2 regions of the Pseudoalteromonas pernae genome follow, and region 1 is predicted to be linked to the other one. Evidence: predicted binding sites of a transcription regulator. Region 1 holds the regulator's gene; the other holds the start of a gene.
The links. Region 1 encodes sigma-54, which starts transcription at its own class of promoters, with help from an activator protein. Its sites were predicted from a motif close to GTTGGCACGNNNNTNGNNT; they were not measured.

Region 1 (7,936 bases):
TCATTGGCATATTCGCAGCAAAGGACAGGGTACTTGGTCTGGGAAGCCGCGTAATTGGCTGCACTTTGGCGATGACTATCACTATATCGCTTTTAGTGATAATGGCGAGGGCGAAAACCGCAACCTCGAAGGCCATCAACAAGGTCTCGCACACTTTGCTTATGTGACGCAAAACCTCGATGAAGTCATTACACGACTTCAGCAGGCCGGTTTTGAAATTGCCAAACAAGGTGCTGACAACCCCTATCGTCGTAATGTGTATTTTTTGGACCCTGCGGGCTTTGAAGTGGAGTTTGTGCAATACCTGACCGATATTCCTGAACTGCGCAATAATGAGCTCTAAAGGTGTTATAGATGCCCGAAAAATGGGCATCATTGCTAGGAAACTAAATTAAGAACCAGGTCGCGGTGCCGAGGAAAGCGAAGATACCCACAATATCCGTCACTGTGGTCAGCACTACGTTACCTGCTAGTGCAGGGTCGATGTTCATGCGTTTGAGGATCAGAGGTATTACTGCACCAGCAATACCCGCAGCGAGTAAGTTCATGAACATGGCGAAGGCGATCACCAAACCAATGGTTAAGTCCCATTTCCACAAGGCGATGGCACTGCCTATCAGAACAGCCCACAGCACCCCATTTAGCGCACCGATAGCGAGCTCTTTGGTAAGAATGAATTTCTGGTTGGTATCGTTAATATGTCCCAGAGCAAGACCACGGATAACAAGGGTCAGGGTTTGCGAGCCCGCAACACCACCCATTGACGGCACAATACCATTCAATACGGCAAGGAAAGGCAGAATACCCAAGGTACTCTCAAAGAAGCTGGCCACAAATGCAGCAAGCATAGCCGTGAGTAAGTTAACACCGAGCCACACTGAGCGACGCTTGGTACTTTTCACTACTGGTGCGAAGGTATCTTCTTCATCATCTAGACCAGCAAGACTTAACATGCTGTGCTCAGCACCTTCACGGATAACATCAACGATGTCATCGATTGTGATACGACCAAGCAGATGCGCTTGTTCATCAACTACCGGTGCTGAAATCCAGTTATGACGCTCGAACAGTTGTGCAACTTCAGACTCATCCATGGTGATGGGAATCGACTCACACTCATCATCCATCACTTCGCGAACAATCGCGTCCGGCATAGTCGTCAACAAAGATGTAAGCGGCAGAGAACCGAGAAAGCAGTTATCTTTATCGACCACGTAAAGCTCGTCCGTGCCTTCAGGTAATTCACCTTTGAGACGCAAATAACGCAGTACCACATCAATGGATACATCAGGACGAATGGTCACCGTATCGGTGTTCATCAAGGCACCTGCAGAGCGCTCTTGATACGACAAAGCCGTCGTCGCACGGTCGCGATCTTGGCTGTCCATCGCCTCGATTACGTCTTTATAGACTGGTTCAGGTAAGCTACGAAGTACTTCACCTAGGTCATCGTCGTCCATATCTTCGGTCGCCGCAGCAATGTGCTCCGGTTCCATGCGGGCAATGATACTCAGACGTACATCTTCAGAGAGTTCTTCGAGAACGTCACCTTGTACATCAGGATCGACGAGTGACCATAGTTTAAAACGTGTTTTGTGTGGGGAAGACTCTAAAAGTAGCGCCGTATCACTGGGCGCTGTTTTTGCGAGAAGCCTGCGTACATGAACAAACTGGCCGCTGCTAAGGGCTTCAGTAATTTCCTGAAGTGGTTGGAGCGGATTCTCTTGTTCATAGGCTTCTGGCATAGGCTTCCCTTAAAGATAAAACTGGAAGAAATCTGCTTATAAGCGGGCACTTACAAGCGCTTGATAAGTTTACCTTAACTCAGACAAAGATACCAAAGGTAAATGAGATATAGGGGATGTTTATATTTTAGGTAAGAAACTATCGCAGTTTTTAGATGGTCGCTTTACCTAATAGAGCACCAGTCAAAGAGCTATTCTTGTTCGTGGAATTTCTCAGCAATTAACTGCCCAATTGCAACAAGTGCACCTTCTTCATCAACACCTTCGCATACTACGCGCACTTCTTTGCCTTTACCGCTTTCTAGCAGCAACAGCGCGAGCACGCTATCTGCTTCGGCGCTTTTTTCACCCTGATACAGCGTAATTTTAGCGTCGAAGTTCATCGCTAATTGCGCAAGTTGCGAGGCTGCGCGGGCGTGCAAACCGAGTTTATTTTGGATAACGAAGGTGGCTTCAGTCACGGTTACTTTTCCTGCTCACGATGGCGGATTTTGACATTCGGGTAGGTGTCCATAAAACGCTCTCCCAATGTCTGCGCTAAATAAACTGAACGGTGTTGACCGCCAGTACAGCCAATCGCAATCGTCAGATAGCTGCGGTTATTGCGCTCAAGGTGCGGTAACCAAGTTTGCACGAAGGTTTGAATCTGCCATGTAAACTTTTGCACTATGCCGTCACTTGAGAGGTAATCTTTTACGGGTTGATCTAGGCCTGTTAAGGGCTTGAGTTCAGGTTCCCAGTGTGGGTTAGGTAAAAAGCGCGCATCAAATACGTAATCAGCATTTTTTGGGATGCCGTATTTAAAGCCGAATGACTCAAAGGTGATGAGTAATGGTTTGTCTTTCTTACCGAGAACTTTTTCACGGACCATTTCAGCCAACTGATGAACGCTAAGTTCGCTCGTGTCGATAATAAAGTTAGCGTGCGAAATTAACACGTCCAACAGTTTCTTTTCTTCACGAATAGCGATATCTAAGGGCAGGTTTTGCATCGACAATGGGTGTAATCGACGCGTTTCGGAAAAACGTCTAATCAGTGTTTGTTCATCGCTGTCGAGATAGAACAATGAAGGCTTTGAAAATGCAGGGAGGTAAGCCAGAATGTCACTGAATTCCTGCTCTTCTTTAGGCAGGTTTCGGACATCGATACTGACGGCTATTTTGTCATAGCTGTCCGATACACTGCGGACAAGCGCTGGCAGGAGGTTAACTGGAATATTATCTACACAGTAATAGCCCAAGTCTTCTAAAACGCGTAAGGCGACAGATTTTCCCGAACCAGAACGCCCACTGACGATAATCAATTCCACTTTATTACCCTTTAAAGTTCTATTACCAAATCAGGCTACAAATAGCTGATAAAGCTCCTGATCAGTGGTCACTGTTCTCAGCTGTTTGCATAATTGCTTATCTTTAAGTCTATCAGCAATTTGTGACAAGGTCTTGAGGTGTTGATCACACTGATTATCTGGTACGAGCAGTGCGACAAAAATATCAACTGGGCGGTTGTCTATGGCATCGAAGTTAATGGCTTCGCGGTTGGTGACTATGATGGCGATCGTTTGATCAATACCTTCTAATCGACCATGCGGAATTGCGACGCCTTTCCCAAAGCCTGTGCTACCGAGCTTTTCGCGCGCGAGTAGGGCATCGAGAATGGTTTGCTCGTTTAAATGCGGTGCATGTTGATGAGCAACCTGTGCTAGGTACTCCAACATTCTTTTTTTGCTATTAAAAAGGACCGCAGCTTTGCTGCAGTCCTTTGAGAAAAGATGTTCTAAGCTCATTTTAATGACGAGATAATTTCTCTTTATGTTTAATTACTTGGCGATCTAATTTGTCAATTAAGCCATCAATCGCCGCATACATATCTTGGTGTTCTGCGGTGGCAAATAATTCGCCGCCATTTACATGAAGTGTTGCTTCTGCTTTTTGTGTGAGTTTCTCTATATCTAGGATGACATGTACATTGTTAATATGGTCAAAATGACGCTCAAGTTTTGCAAATTTACTATTCACATAGTTGCGAAGAGAGTCTGTGATTTCTACATGACGACCGGTAAGATTCAATTGCATAAGCATTTTCCTTCTTGTCTAACGTCTATATCAAGCTTTTACGTTGATTTGACGGTGGTATGGCTAACGATTCACGATATTTTGCAATCGTTCTTCGAGCCACTTTGATTCCTTGCTCTGCGAGTATGTCGGCTATTTTGCTGTCGCTTAATGGCTTGGCAACGTTTTCCGCCGCTACTAGCTTCTTGATCAATGCTCGAATCGCTGTGGATGAGCATTCACCTCCATTCTCGGTGTTCACATGGCTGGAGAAGAAATACTTCAACTCAAAAATCCCACGTGGCGTATGCATATATTTCTGTGTTGTTACACGAGATATTGTTGACTCATGCATCTCAACCATTTCGGCCACGTCATTGAGGACCATTGGTTTCATCGCTTCTTCGCCATGTTCAAAGAATGCCTGTTGTTGTTGAACAATGCAATTAGTTACTTTTAGTAAGGTATCGTTGCGTTGTTCCAGGCTCTTTATAAACCATTTTGCCTCTTGTAAGTGAGAGCGAATAAATTGGCTGTCACTTTGTGATTTACAGCTACGTCCTAATGAAGCGTAGTGATCATTAACCCGTATTTTTGGCATGCTGTCGGGGTTTAACTCGACCAGCCAACGCCCTTTGACCTTCTTAACAGATACATCAGGAATCACGTATTCTGACTCTTCGCGCACTATGGTCGCGGCAGGTTTCGGATTCAAACTGTGTATTAATGTCATCACCTCTTTTAACTGAGCTTCTTTAAGCTTAGTCTTTTTCATTAAGGTGCGATAGTCACGGTTGCCTAGCAAATCAATGTAATTACAAATTACCTCTTTCGTTTCACTAAGCCAAGGGGTTTGAGGTGAAAATTGATTGAGTTGGATCAATAAGCATTCTTGTAGTGAACGCGCACCAATTCCAACAGGATCAAAGAGTTGTATTCTTTTTAGGACCGCTTCTATTTCATCGAGTTCGATTTCTACGTCCTGCTCTTCATGATTCAAACTCTCGAGTAAATCTTCGGTTGTCACCGTGAGGAGGCCATTGTCATCAATCGCTTCGATGATGGCTGTCGCAATCGCTTCATCAACTGGGCTGAATGGGGTGAGTTGCAGTTGCCACATTAAATAATCGTGCAGCGTCTCGGTGGTTTCACCTTGGTAAACAAACTCATCGTCTGGCATAGGGCCTGCTGATGCGACGGGGGCAGCGCTAATGTACTCGTCCCAAGACATGTCCATCGGTAGCTCGTCACTGATGGAATCGTTATTTAACGCGTCAGAACTTTCTATTTGGTCGCTACTTTGGGGTTCGGTATCGAGTTTATCTTCACCGTTTTGTAGGCGATCATTGTCGTTTTTATCGCCTGGGTTATCAGCGTAGTTTTCTTCTTCGATTTCTAACAGTGGGTTAGCGTCAAGTGCTTCTTGAATTTCTTGTTGAAGATCCAAAGTACTGAGCTGCAACAAGCGTATCGCTTGCTGCAATTGTGGAGTCATTGTTAATTGCTGGCCAAGGCGCAGCTGTAATGATTGCCTCATGTACTCTAACAATCCTTTTATTGTTATAGTCTAAATTGCTCACCTAAATAAACATCACGAACTGTTTGATCGGCTAGGACTTGCTGTGGTGTGCCTGATGCGATCAATTCGCCGTGAGAAACGATATACGCGGTTTCACATACATCTAAGGTTTCACGCACATTGTGGTCGGTGATAAGTACACCAATGCCACGGTTTCGCAGGTGCTCAATAATTTTCTTTATATCTAACACCGAAATAGGGTCTACACCAGCAAAAGGTTCATCTAAAAGGATAAATTTGGGGTTAGCGGCTAAAGCGCGAGCAATTTCAACGCGACGGCGCTCACCGCCTGACAATGCCATCCCAAATGAATCACGAATATGTTGGATATTAAATTCGTCTAGTAAGCTTTCTAATTGCTCCTCACGACCCGCTTTGTTGAGGTCCTTACGCGTTTCCAAAATCGCCATTAGGTTTTGATAAACGGTGAGCTTACGAAAAATAGATGATTCTTGGGGCAAATAGCCGATACCTAAGCGTGCTCGCGAATGCATTGGCAGCAAAGTAATGTCTTGCTCGTCAATACTGATCATGCCTTTGTCACTGGGCACTAAACCTACAATCATGTAAAAGGTTGTGGTTTTGCCTGCTCCATTGGGGCCTAACAAGCCAACAATACTGCCGGCTTTAACTTCGAGTCCGACGTCTTTTACAACTTCACGACCTTTGTAGCTTTTCGCTAACTTCTGCGCCTTCAGTGTGGTCATGGTTGTTCCTTTTCCTCAGGCTTTTCTTCGCTCTGTGGTGTTAACGTGGTACGTACTCGGGTGCTGGAGTTTTTATCTTTCTCAGCGCTGATGGTCTGCTTATCTATATCATAGCTGATAGTTTCGGCGATGATCTGTTGATCAGCCATTTCTATTTTGGCGTCACCCTTAATTTGTAGAATTTGTGTAGCGACGTCGTAACGAATTTCTGCAGCAGAAGCGGTAATTTGCTGACCATCTTCCATGGTTTCTATGTACATGGCTGGGTTACCTGTGGCGATAAGCAATTGCTTATTATCACCCAATTCAGGACGACGGTGCGCTTCTAATCGATCAGCTTTTATTTGACGGTTACCATGAACAATGTGCACGTTTTTATCAAAAATAGTGATGTTTTCTTTGATCATGGCTATTTGGTTATCGGCATCAATGAGCACTTCAGTGGCATTGACTGTTTGCTCAGCATGAGCACCAAAGGCACTGAGGCTAAGGCCTAAACCAAGAATTAATGCATTGAATTTATTGGTCATAATATACTGTTCGCGTATGTTTTATTAGTTCCACTATCTCTGTATTGATATCTGCTTTCAAGCCCTGACCGGTGATCAATAGATCGGGTCCCTTGAGCTCAACGCTTTGTTCTGATTCCATTCGTTGTGCATCAATGTCTATTTGGATAGCTGCTGCTTTGACTTGTTCAATCATTGCCCCTTCTAATAAGTTGGTGGCAATAACGTTATTTTCCAAGATCAAAATATTATTGTTGTACAAAGTGGCTTCGTCAGCAGTCAATCGCCAGCGTTCGCCATCATTATAAAGAGTGAATTCGGGCTTGCGAAAATGGGTGAAACCTAGTTCCTCAAACATTTCCATTTGTTCAGCATATACACTGTGGCTTAACGCCCCCTGATCGTTATAACTGCGTTGGCGTAATCCCGTCGCCGTATAATCAGGTGTAGCGATTGCTTGATCTGTTTTCACCACAGTTTGTTCTTGCTTCATAAAATACGGCGCCCACAACCAAGCCATAATAGCGAGGAAAATGATGGAAATAAGCAACCGAGCGTTGTTCATGAACTGGTACCTTCAGTGCCCAATGTGTGGCCTTGTGCCAACATCAGTAAATCAGTGAGCTCGCGTACCGCGCCGAAACCGCCGGGCATTAGTGTGGTATAGTGAGCAATCCGTTTGATAAGTGGGTGAGCATCATTCACTGCAACGGCAAACCCCACCTGTTCCATGACGGGCAGGTCTGGACCATCGTCACCTATGTAGGCCACTTGGTCGTCCGTCAGGTTTAATGCTGCTTTGAGTTCAGCATAGGCTTCAAGTTTGTTCTCTTTGCCTTGGTAAATATGCTGCACCCCTAAACTGGTCATGCGGTTTTCAACAATACGCGATTGGCGGCCTGTGATCACCGCTACCTGCACACCTGAATTCATCAACGCTTTGATACCAAAACCATCTTTAGTATTAAAAGCTTTCAGCTCTTCGCCTTGATTGCCCATGTAGATGCGCCCATCTGAAAACACGCCATCAATATCGCATATCAGCAGCTTAATATTCTCGGCTCGTTGCCATGCTTGCTCTTCAATAGGTTGATACAACTCGCTAAATAGCATTAAAGCACTCCTGCTTTTAGTAAGTCTTGCATGTTGAGAGCACCAACAGGGCGGTCTTGCTCGTCGATGACTATCAGGCCATTGATACGTTTACGCTCCATTATATTCAGTGCTTCGGCGGCAAGCATATTCGCTTTCGCCGTGGTGCAATTTGGCGTCATTACTTCCACCAATGCCATACTGTGGATGTCGATTCGATGCTCGAGTACTCGGCGCAAGTCACCATCGG
Region 2 (7,936 bases), on a different contig from region 1:
CTGAAGTGGCCGCTATCGAAGGTTTGTCGAATAAATCCTTCTAACTTGCGTGGGGTCTTTTGTAATTGGCTAAGGGATAACGCTAAGACCGCCGCATGGTCATCACTTTGCTGAGTTAACTGCTCATGTAAACTGGATTTTAGGCTAGCGCTCGCGATTACATAGCCTATAAGCAAGCTCACTAATGTAACGACAAGCATCATTAACCATACGTAGATGTGCAAAGATAAACGGGGAGGTGTAGAGGAGGTATCGTCTAGATCAATCATTCACCCTCCACGCTGCTAGCAAGCAAACATCTATCGAACCCAATGATGAAAACAGCGGCGCCCTTGGATTTGGTTCACTACGGGAGAGTGCGTTGTGCAACGGACGTAAGTAATTGGTCAAAGTCGAAAATTCTATTTGTAGTTTTTTACTACAGCATAGCAGCGAAACATCACTACTTCACACTCAAATTTCCGATTTTTAACACAGCGAGAGTAACTAGTATCCTCAGAAAACTACGTGAATTAAGGCCATTTTGGCGGACGCGATGTAACCAGCGGTAACATCGCGTTTTTTGAGCAAGGCTAATTCGACTAGTAATAAGTGACTTTTTTGACTTTGCGAGGCTTAGTTTCAGTAATGTATAAGTCATACACTAATTTCATATCCAGCTCGAGCTCGGTTGCATAGCTGTCGCCGACGACATAACTACGTGTAACACGGGCGCCTCGAATGATACCTTGCACCTTGGCTTGGAGATGGTCATCACCTGCTACGGCATTCGCAATCGATGTATTGCCCTTGACCTGCTGACCATACACTTGCTCCGCTAATTCACGATATGCCTCAATTTTTGACGCTTTCATCGCCATAATTGATTTTTGTTCTGAGCTTTGTCCTGGCTGCGGCGCGATAGGCGCATACCCAATGGCACGAAGAATTGGGTAATTATCAGGTTGCTGCACGCCGTATTCCACATGCTTGTCAAACACAGTGCTGCACCCCGAAAGGCCAACCAGGACAAATAAAATTATTGCGGTATGTCGTAGCATTTCTCTCTCCATCGACAAACGTTTTCACTACTCATCAGATATGCACAATGAATGCCACACTTATCAATTGATACAACTAACTTGGTACACTCTTTGCTTTTTCTAAACCAATGTAATTAAAGAGCGGCTTTTCATTATGCGCCCAATGGTATTCTTAGCAGTTATTTTAATGGCCTTTAGCACAGCGCAAGTTCACGGCCAATGGCTACAAACAACGGGCAGCGCTTCTATGGAAGACATTTCCACTGAGACTGCGCGCTCGCATGCTATCAACGATGCCATAAAGCAAGCATTACTGTACTCTGGCCTGTCTCTCTCAAGTGTGCAAACACTTACTAACGGGATCCTCACCCAAGATGAACTCTCTTTGCGAAGCCAAGGCGCGGTTGGTCAAATGCACGTCCTCGAAGAGCAACAAGAGAATGGAATCCTGAGTGTCACCTTGCAAATTGAAGTCTTGAACGAAGAAACCCAGTGCGCCCAAAGCAGTTTAATAAATCACTTTGCACTAACCCGCACAGGCATGGAAAACCCGCAACAGGCGCGAGATGGTCAAATATTTGACATCCCTAATGCCTTCACCAAACAACTTTATGCACTGATGAGCCAAGCAGACCTTAGCATGCAACCGACCCCCTTCTTTGAAGATCCTATTTCTGTCAGAAGCTTTTTCAGCAACCAATTCGCCTATGATGAAAATGTCATTGACTACATTAGCGATGCCAGTAATAGCCAGTATGTGTTGTTTTCACAAATCACAGACACCTCTGTGGGAAGCGAACATGACAAAGGCTATGCATTTTGGAAAGACGATAGCTATGAGCGCTACTTCAATGTGGAATTCATTTTATTTGATGGTTTAAGCTTCGAAAAAATTTGGCAAAAGGCTTACCAGACTCAAGCATTGTGGGAGTTTGAAAAAACTGCGCTGGTCGACGTAAACAGTGGTGTGTTTTGGCAAAGCAAATATGGCCGAACTATCTCTGAGCTGAGCGAACAAGTAATGTATGACCTCAATCAAACGCTTCAATGCTTACCTGCTAAGGGTCAAATAAAACACATCGATGGTGACCAAGTAATCATAAACTTGGGTCGCAGTAATGGACTAACCGAAGGTCAACATCTTACTTTGGCCTACAGCAGTAATGCCATCACCTACGAAGGTAAGCATTTGCCCAAACAAGTTACTTCGCTCTACAGCGTTGAGATTAAACAGCTTTATCAACACAGTGCTGTGGCTGTAAACACCGCTAAACGACCAATGAGTAACATCCAACTCAACGATCTCGTTCTGGTGAAATAACTCGTCAAAGGTTACTAAGCACCCTGCCATTTCAATAAGTTAAGGCGCAGCATATTACGCCTTAACTTTTGCATATTAATCCAATAAATAGATTATTACAATAAATTAATAGCTTTTTACCGATTGATAATTACATGTCAGACTTACCCCATTGATTTAGAGGAGTTTGACATGATGAATGAATTAAAAAATCGCGAAGGCCTGCGCATCCCAGATGTTTCGTTTGCTATTCGCAATAACGAACAATGGAAAAAACTTACCAGCGAAGACATTTTTAAAGGCAAAACCGTCATTGTTTTCTCTTTACCTGGGGCCTTTACACCAACGTGTTCATCGACTCATTTGCCGCGCTACAACGAACTTGCCGAAGTATTTAAGCGCAATGGTGTCGATGATATTGTTTGTGTGTCGGTAAACGATACCTTTGTAATGAATGCATGGGCACAACACCAAGAAGCTGGGAGAATCACTTTACTGCCTGATGGTAATGGTGAATTTACGGATGGAATGGGCATGCTAGTCGACAAAAACGATTTAGGTTTTGGTAAGCGCAGCTGGCGCTACTCTATGCTCGTCAAAGATGGTGTCATCGAAAAAATGTTCATTGAACCAAACAAGCCAGGCGACCCGTTTGAAGTATCTGATGCCGACACCATGCTCGAGTACATCAACCCACAGCAAGCCAAACCGCAACCTGTAAGCATTTTTACAAAGCCTGGTTGCCCATTCTGTACCAAAGCGAAATCGCTTTTGCAGCAACGAGGTATGGCATACGAAGAAATCGTGTTAGGCAATGAGATAACGATGACCACGCTTAAAGCAGTGTGTGGCAGAACAACCGTGCCGCAAATCTTTATTGATGGTGAGCACATTGGCGGTTCAGACGATTTAGAACAGCACTTTGGCTAATCTGGCGGCCCCTGCAGGAATCGAACCTGCAACTACCCCTTAGGAGGGGGTTGTTATATCCATTTAACTAAGGGGCCACTGGCCCCCATTATCAGCTAAATTCACTTTGAATAGCAACAAGTTATGAGCGAATTGTCATGCTCTACCCGTTCGACACTAGCTCACTAATAACAAAGTAGGGAATAAACTGTCGGGCACTGGCTTTGACGACTTGATCTTGCGTTCCCACCACACGAGCATGCACGACTACGCCGTTTTGACGATACACCAAGGTGCCTGTCAGGATGTGATCGATGCCGATATTTTTTGCGAGCGCTTTGCTATCTCTAGATAGTACAAAGTCTCCCCCTTGATTCACTTCGATATAAGGAGTGAGTTTGTGCTCAACGGTTGAATAGCCGAAACGCTGTAAATCACCTAGCAACTCCTGAGCAAGTTGGTTACCCAAAGGATTGGTATGATGAAGGGTGTGGTCAAAATCGACAAAGCTTGCAACAGCAATGTGGCTCACATATTGGCTGGTCATGCTGTCGCTTAGTTTAAGCGCTAACTGTTGCGTATAGTCACTCAGTTGTTTGTGATGTGCACTGTGTAGTTTTGTGTCTACTTTGATTTCTAGTGGATTGATATCAACACGCGATGAAGCACCTATCGCTGAACCGCTGACCGTCAACACAAGCAGGCTAGGAAGTAATAAATGTAAACTCATGTTCCCTACTCAATTAGCTTTTTTACTGTATCGGCTAACTGAGCGGGAACTTTAATGCCATTTAAGCAAGCACAGAGATAATAGCTCTCTGGCTTAAGGGTGATTAATTCGCTTGTTTGAGCTCTACACCCGCATAATTTGAGGTGCTTAGCAGTGAATCGACCACATCATGTGGCAACAAGCCTTGCGCCGATGCAATCACCATTTTTGACTTCAAACCGACGATACGCGCATTTACCAAAACCCCTCCTTGGTGTTTCACTAACGTCCCAGCCAAAACATGCGACATTGGGTGGTCTTGTTCTAACTCTAAAAAGTCACGACTAAAAGTAAAATCGCCCTGCGGCGTTACGCGGATGTAATCCATGGTTTTGTAGTCGATTACCGGTACACCAAACTCGTGCAGTTCGTGCATAAAGCTTTCAGCTAATTGGTTGCCCAATAAATTACCCTGTTGGTAATCACTGTCTAAAAACACAAAACTAGTCACAGCCATAGGCTGCATCAACGCACCTGTATCAATGTTACTGATCATATCTTGCATCAAGGCTTGAACGTAGTGGTTGACGTTTTTAACACTACGGCTAGTGTTCAATTCACGCTGGCCATGCACTTGAATTGGGCTTGCCATTGTTTGGTATACATTTACTTCTTGCCCTGAAGTATCGTCAGAAGATGCACCTATTAACTGTACTTGTTGATTAGCCTGCTCATTTTGGGCAATGACATACTGTTTCATCTCTTCTTCATCTGAAAACCATGCATTCGTACCCGAGCAACCACTTAGCATTGCAACAAGACCCAGTGATAATGTGAAAGTTAGTTTGTTCATGGTGAATCCTCGTTAGTAGGCTCGGCGTTGCAAGTGGCCATTGGTCATACGCACTTTATCGGCATGCATTAAGATTGTATTAGGCAAATAGTCTGTTGCCGCCGCCACTACTTGATTATTATCCGAATCGATCATGCGTACGTTTACAACATACGCGTCTTCTTGTTCCGTGAGCGTGCCAGTGACGTAAAAGTCGATTTCTTGGCGCTGGGCTAATTGCGCCACGTCTCGGCTAAGCATCACATCAGCATGAGACTCCAAAGCAATATGATTGCGGGTACGATATTCAACAACCGTAAACCCCATTTGCGTATAAATTGTCATTAAGCTTTCTTGCAATTGCAGCGCAATATCTTGCTGTTGCCAAGGAACAGATTCTGCTTTTAGTGTCTTTGGCGGCAAAAATGTGCCGACTGCCACCTTCGCACCGTAGGGAATTGAGCGTAATGACGATGCCATGCTGTTGGCTAAACGGACACTGTGTTGATGAATCGAATTCTGTTGTACAGGGTGGGATTCAGCAACTCTAGGGACGACTTCAATCCGTTGGCTCGGCGCACATGCTTGCAACAGAGCACAACCCATTAAGATAGAAATGATACGCACACCAGCCTCGCTGCTTTGCAAAATGAATAATTAGCAATTCAAAAGCAAAAACAGTGCCACAAAGCCTTTACTCGTAGAAGGTAACGATCTAATCAGTGAAAATATTTAGCAGCTTTGTCGCTTTTCAACCTGATAGGGGATCACCACAGCATCAGTCGCGCGCTCAATAAATAGCTCTGCTGCTTTGATGCCTTTATCGATACTATTTTGGTGTATGGTTGTCAGTGGTGGCACCGAGCGCGCCGCCTCCTCTACCCCGTCAAAACCAACCACACGAATATCTTCAGGAATGCGAAGACCTAATGCGTTAATTTCAGCTATCGCTGCAAGCGCTATCAGATCACTCATGCACAATAAAACGTTGGGTCTAGGCAGTGAGTTCAGTGCTTCTTTGGCAGCAATAGAGGCAAAGTGATAATTACTTTCAGGAATATTCCATAAACGATCTGACGCAAGGGTGATGCCTTGCTCTTCCAGCGCGAGTTGATAGCCTCGCAAACGCTGCAGTGAAATAGATGCTTTGTCTTGCGCATCATTTAGGTCATAGACGCGGCAGGTGACATCGGAGTCTATTAAACGCAGCCCAAGAACTGCGACTTGGTCCTTGCTGCCATGCAGTGCCAGTTTAGCAATTTCGTAAGCTGCTTGTTGGTTATTCACTATAACGCTGGCACGGCGGTCAATATCAAAGTCTGATGTAACAACCTTTTTGGCAGTACTTTTTAATTCTTCAATCAAATTGGCATTGCGTGGGGAACCATAACAGATAAAGCCGTCAACAAAGTCGCAAACACTGTCTATGCTGTCTGACGCACCTGAGAACAACAAAATATTGACTTTGTTTTTCTCCAACACAGCAGACACGCCTTTAACAAAGTCACTGGCCACAGGGTCAGTGATCATGTACTCGACACTGTCTGGCAAAACCAAGGCAACAATGTTAAATCGCCCACTGCGCAGTGATTGCGCAGCTCTGTTAGGTCCGCTATAGCCTAGCTTTTTACATGACGCGAGAATTTCTTCTCGGCGTTTTTCAGAAAGTTGGTCGGGGCGATTAAATGCATTGGAAACCGTCGCATTCGATACCCCTAACTCTTTAGCGATGCTTTTCAGCGTCCATATTTTCTTCTGTGCCATGCCAAACCCAAAAAGCAGCTATAAAAGCGGTGCGTTACTAATAGATGATGACATGCACTTTTATCACTAAATGATCAAAAAAAACAGTAAGTAGCCATCAAAGTGATATTAAATCGGATAAATTCACAATGCGGCTGTGACCGTCTGATTCTAACTCAATCACACCACTACGCTTGGCTAAATCTAAGTTCAATGTCGCCACTTGTGCTTCATTTTGCCATCGCAAAGTGAGCCTTGAACCCTGCCCCTGCACATCAAATTGACCGTCAAAAGCTGCACTGTCATTGCGTAGTGCGATCAGTTTCATAAGCGCCTGGACAACAGGACGCTGCATCTGGAGCGTTAATTTTTCACTGTCCAAATATGGACGGTTAATATCTCGGCCAACATTGGAGGCCGCGAGCAGTTGCATATCATTGTGCTGTGCTAACAAGCCGCCATAATAGACTTGTGGTGTGCCTGGGCTGAAAAACTGAATCGCCCGAGCAACGAGGTAATCATAATCATCTTTGCCCAATGCATCGTAATAGGTGCAGTTGACTTGGTATAGGTCAACATTACTTGCCGCTGCACCGGTTGCCTTTTTACTTTCACCATGACTTTTGCGGTGAATGGTCTCAACTAAAGTATCGATTTCATTATCGCTGAGTAAACCTGGTTGCCCTTCCATAGGCCCAACATCAATAATACCGATGCCGTCATGAGTATCGAGCACGGTAATACAGTTGCGCGGAGAAATAGTAAGCCAATTTACCAGTGCTGTGACATCTTGATTGAAAATACTGTGTAAGACCAAAGGTGGTAAGGCGAAGTCGTAAACCATGCCTACTCGCTCAGCTATGTCTATCTGCGTTTTGTAGTAGGAATGAATTTCAACCAAAGTTTCTATCCCTAATGATTGTGCATACTCAGATAAGGCGCCGATGAAATCGAAGGTTTCATCAAGCATAAAACAGCTAGTGCCTGCTTTTTTAATGGCGTATCCAGCCGCATCAAGGCGGATCATCTTAATGTTATTGTTCGCAAAAGTATTAAGAATACGATGCAAATACGCCTTACCTGCTTGTGAATGAACATCAATATCAATCTGGTTATCAGTAAAAGTAGTCCAAAACTCTGCGACCTCACCATTAGGTAGGGTAAAGGCTGTGAAGCAGCTTCCAGGTCGTGGGCGATAAATTTTACTTTGTAATTCGGGGGTCAAACCGTTTGGAAAGACTTTATCCTTAGTGAGAAACAAGTCCCAATAAGCCGACTCACGCCCTTTCGCTAACACGTCTTTGAATTCTGGCGATTGTGCTGACATATGATTAACGATGAGATCCGCCATCAACTCCGTGTTTGCGCCAAGTTGTTTCACATCGTGCCACGTCCCTAATCGCTCATCCACCAAGGTATGG

Region 2: a site for sigma-54 is predicted at 5,442-5,460, ahead of V1358_RS06545 (FlgO family outer membrane protein). Genes of this name have one in related genera too.

Annotation. Positions count from the first base shown of each region.
Region 1 is NZ_JBDODM010000004.1:178,580-186,515, forward strand. Features, by position in the region: gene V1358_RS10990 (VOC family protein) at 1-343, shown strand, start outside; gene mgtE (magnesium transporter) at 387-1,745, opposite strand; gene V1358_RS11000 (HPr family phosphocarrier protein) at 1,937-2,206, opposite strand; gene rapZ (RNase adapter RapZ) at 2,209-3,054, opposite strand; gene ptsN (PTS IIA-like nitrogen regulatory protein PtsN) at 3,085-3,531, opposite strand; gene hpf (ribosome hibernation promoting factor) at 3,533-3,820, opposite strand; gene V1358_RS11020 (RNA polymerase factor sigma-54) at 3,846-5,336, opposite strand; gene lptB (LPS export ABC transporter ATP-binding protein) at 5,360-6,085, opposite strand; gene lptA (lipopolysaccharide transport periplasmic protein LptA) at 6,082-6,615, opposite strand; gene lptC (LPS export ABC transporter periplasmic protein LptC) at 6,605-7,159, opposite strand; gene kdsC (3-deoxy-manno-octulosonate-8-phosphatase KdsC) at 7,156-7,707, opposite strand; gene V1358_RS11045 (KpsF/GutQ family sugar-phosphate isomerase) at 7,707-7,936, opposite strand, start outside.
Region 2 is NZ_JBDODM010000002.1:502,924-510,859, forward strand. Features, by position in the region: gene V1358_RS06510 (LapD/MoxY N-terminal periplasmic domain-containing protein) at 1-269, opposite strand, end outside; gene V1358_RS06515 (LPP20 family lipoprotein) at 582-1,040, opposite strand; gene V1358_RS06520 (flagellar assembly protein T N-terminal domain-containing protein) at 1,177-2,343, shown strand; gene V1358_RS06525 (glutathione peroxidase) at 2,518-3,252, shown strand; tRNA gene V1358_RS06530 (tRNA-Arg) at 3,255-3,329, opposite strand; gene V1358_RS06535 (FlgO family outer membrane protein) at 3,395-3,961, opposite strand; gene V1358_RS06540 (FlgO family outer membrane protein) at 4,065-4,793, opposite strand; gene V1358_RS06545 (FlgO family outer membrane protein) at 4,806-5,399, opposite strand; gene V1358_RS06550 (LacI family DNA-binding transcriptional regulator) at 5,505-6,536, opposite strand; gene gtfA (sucrose phosphorylase) at 6,634-7,936, opposite strand, start outside.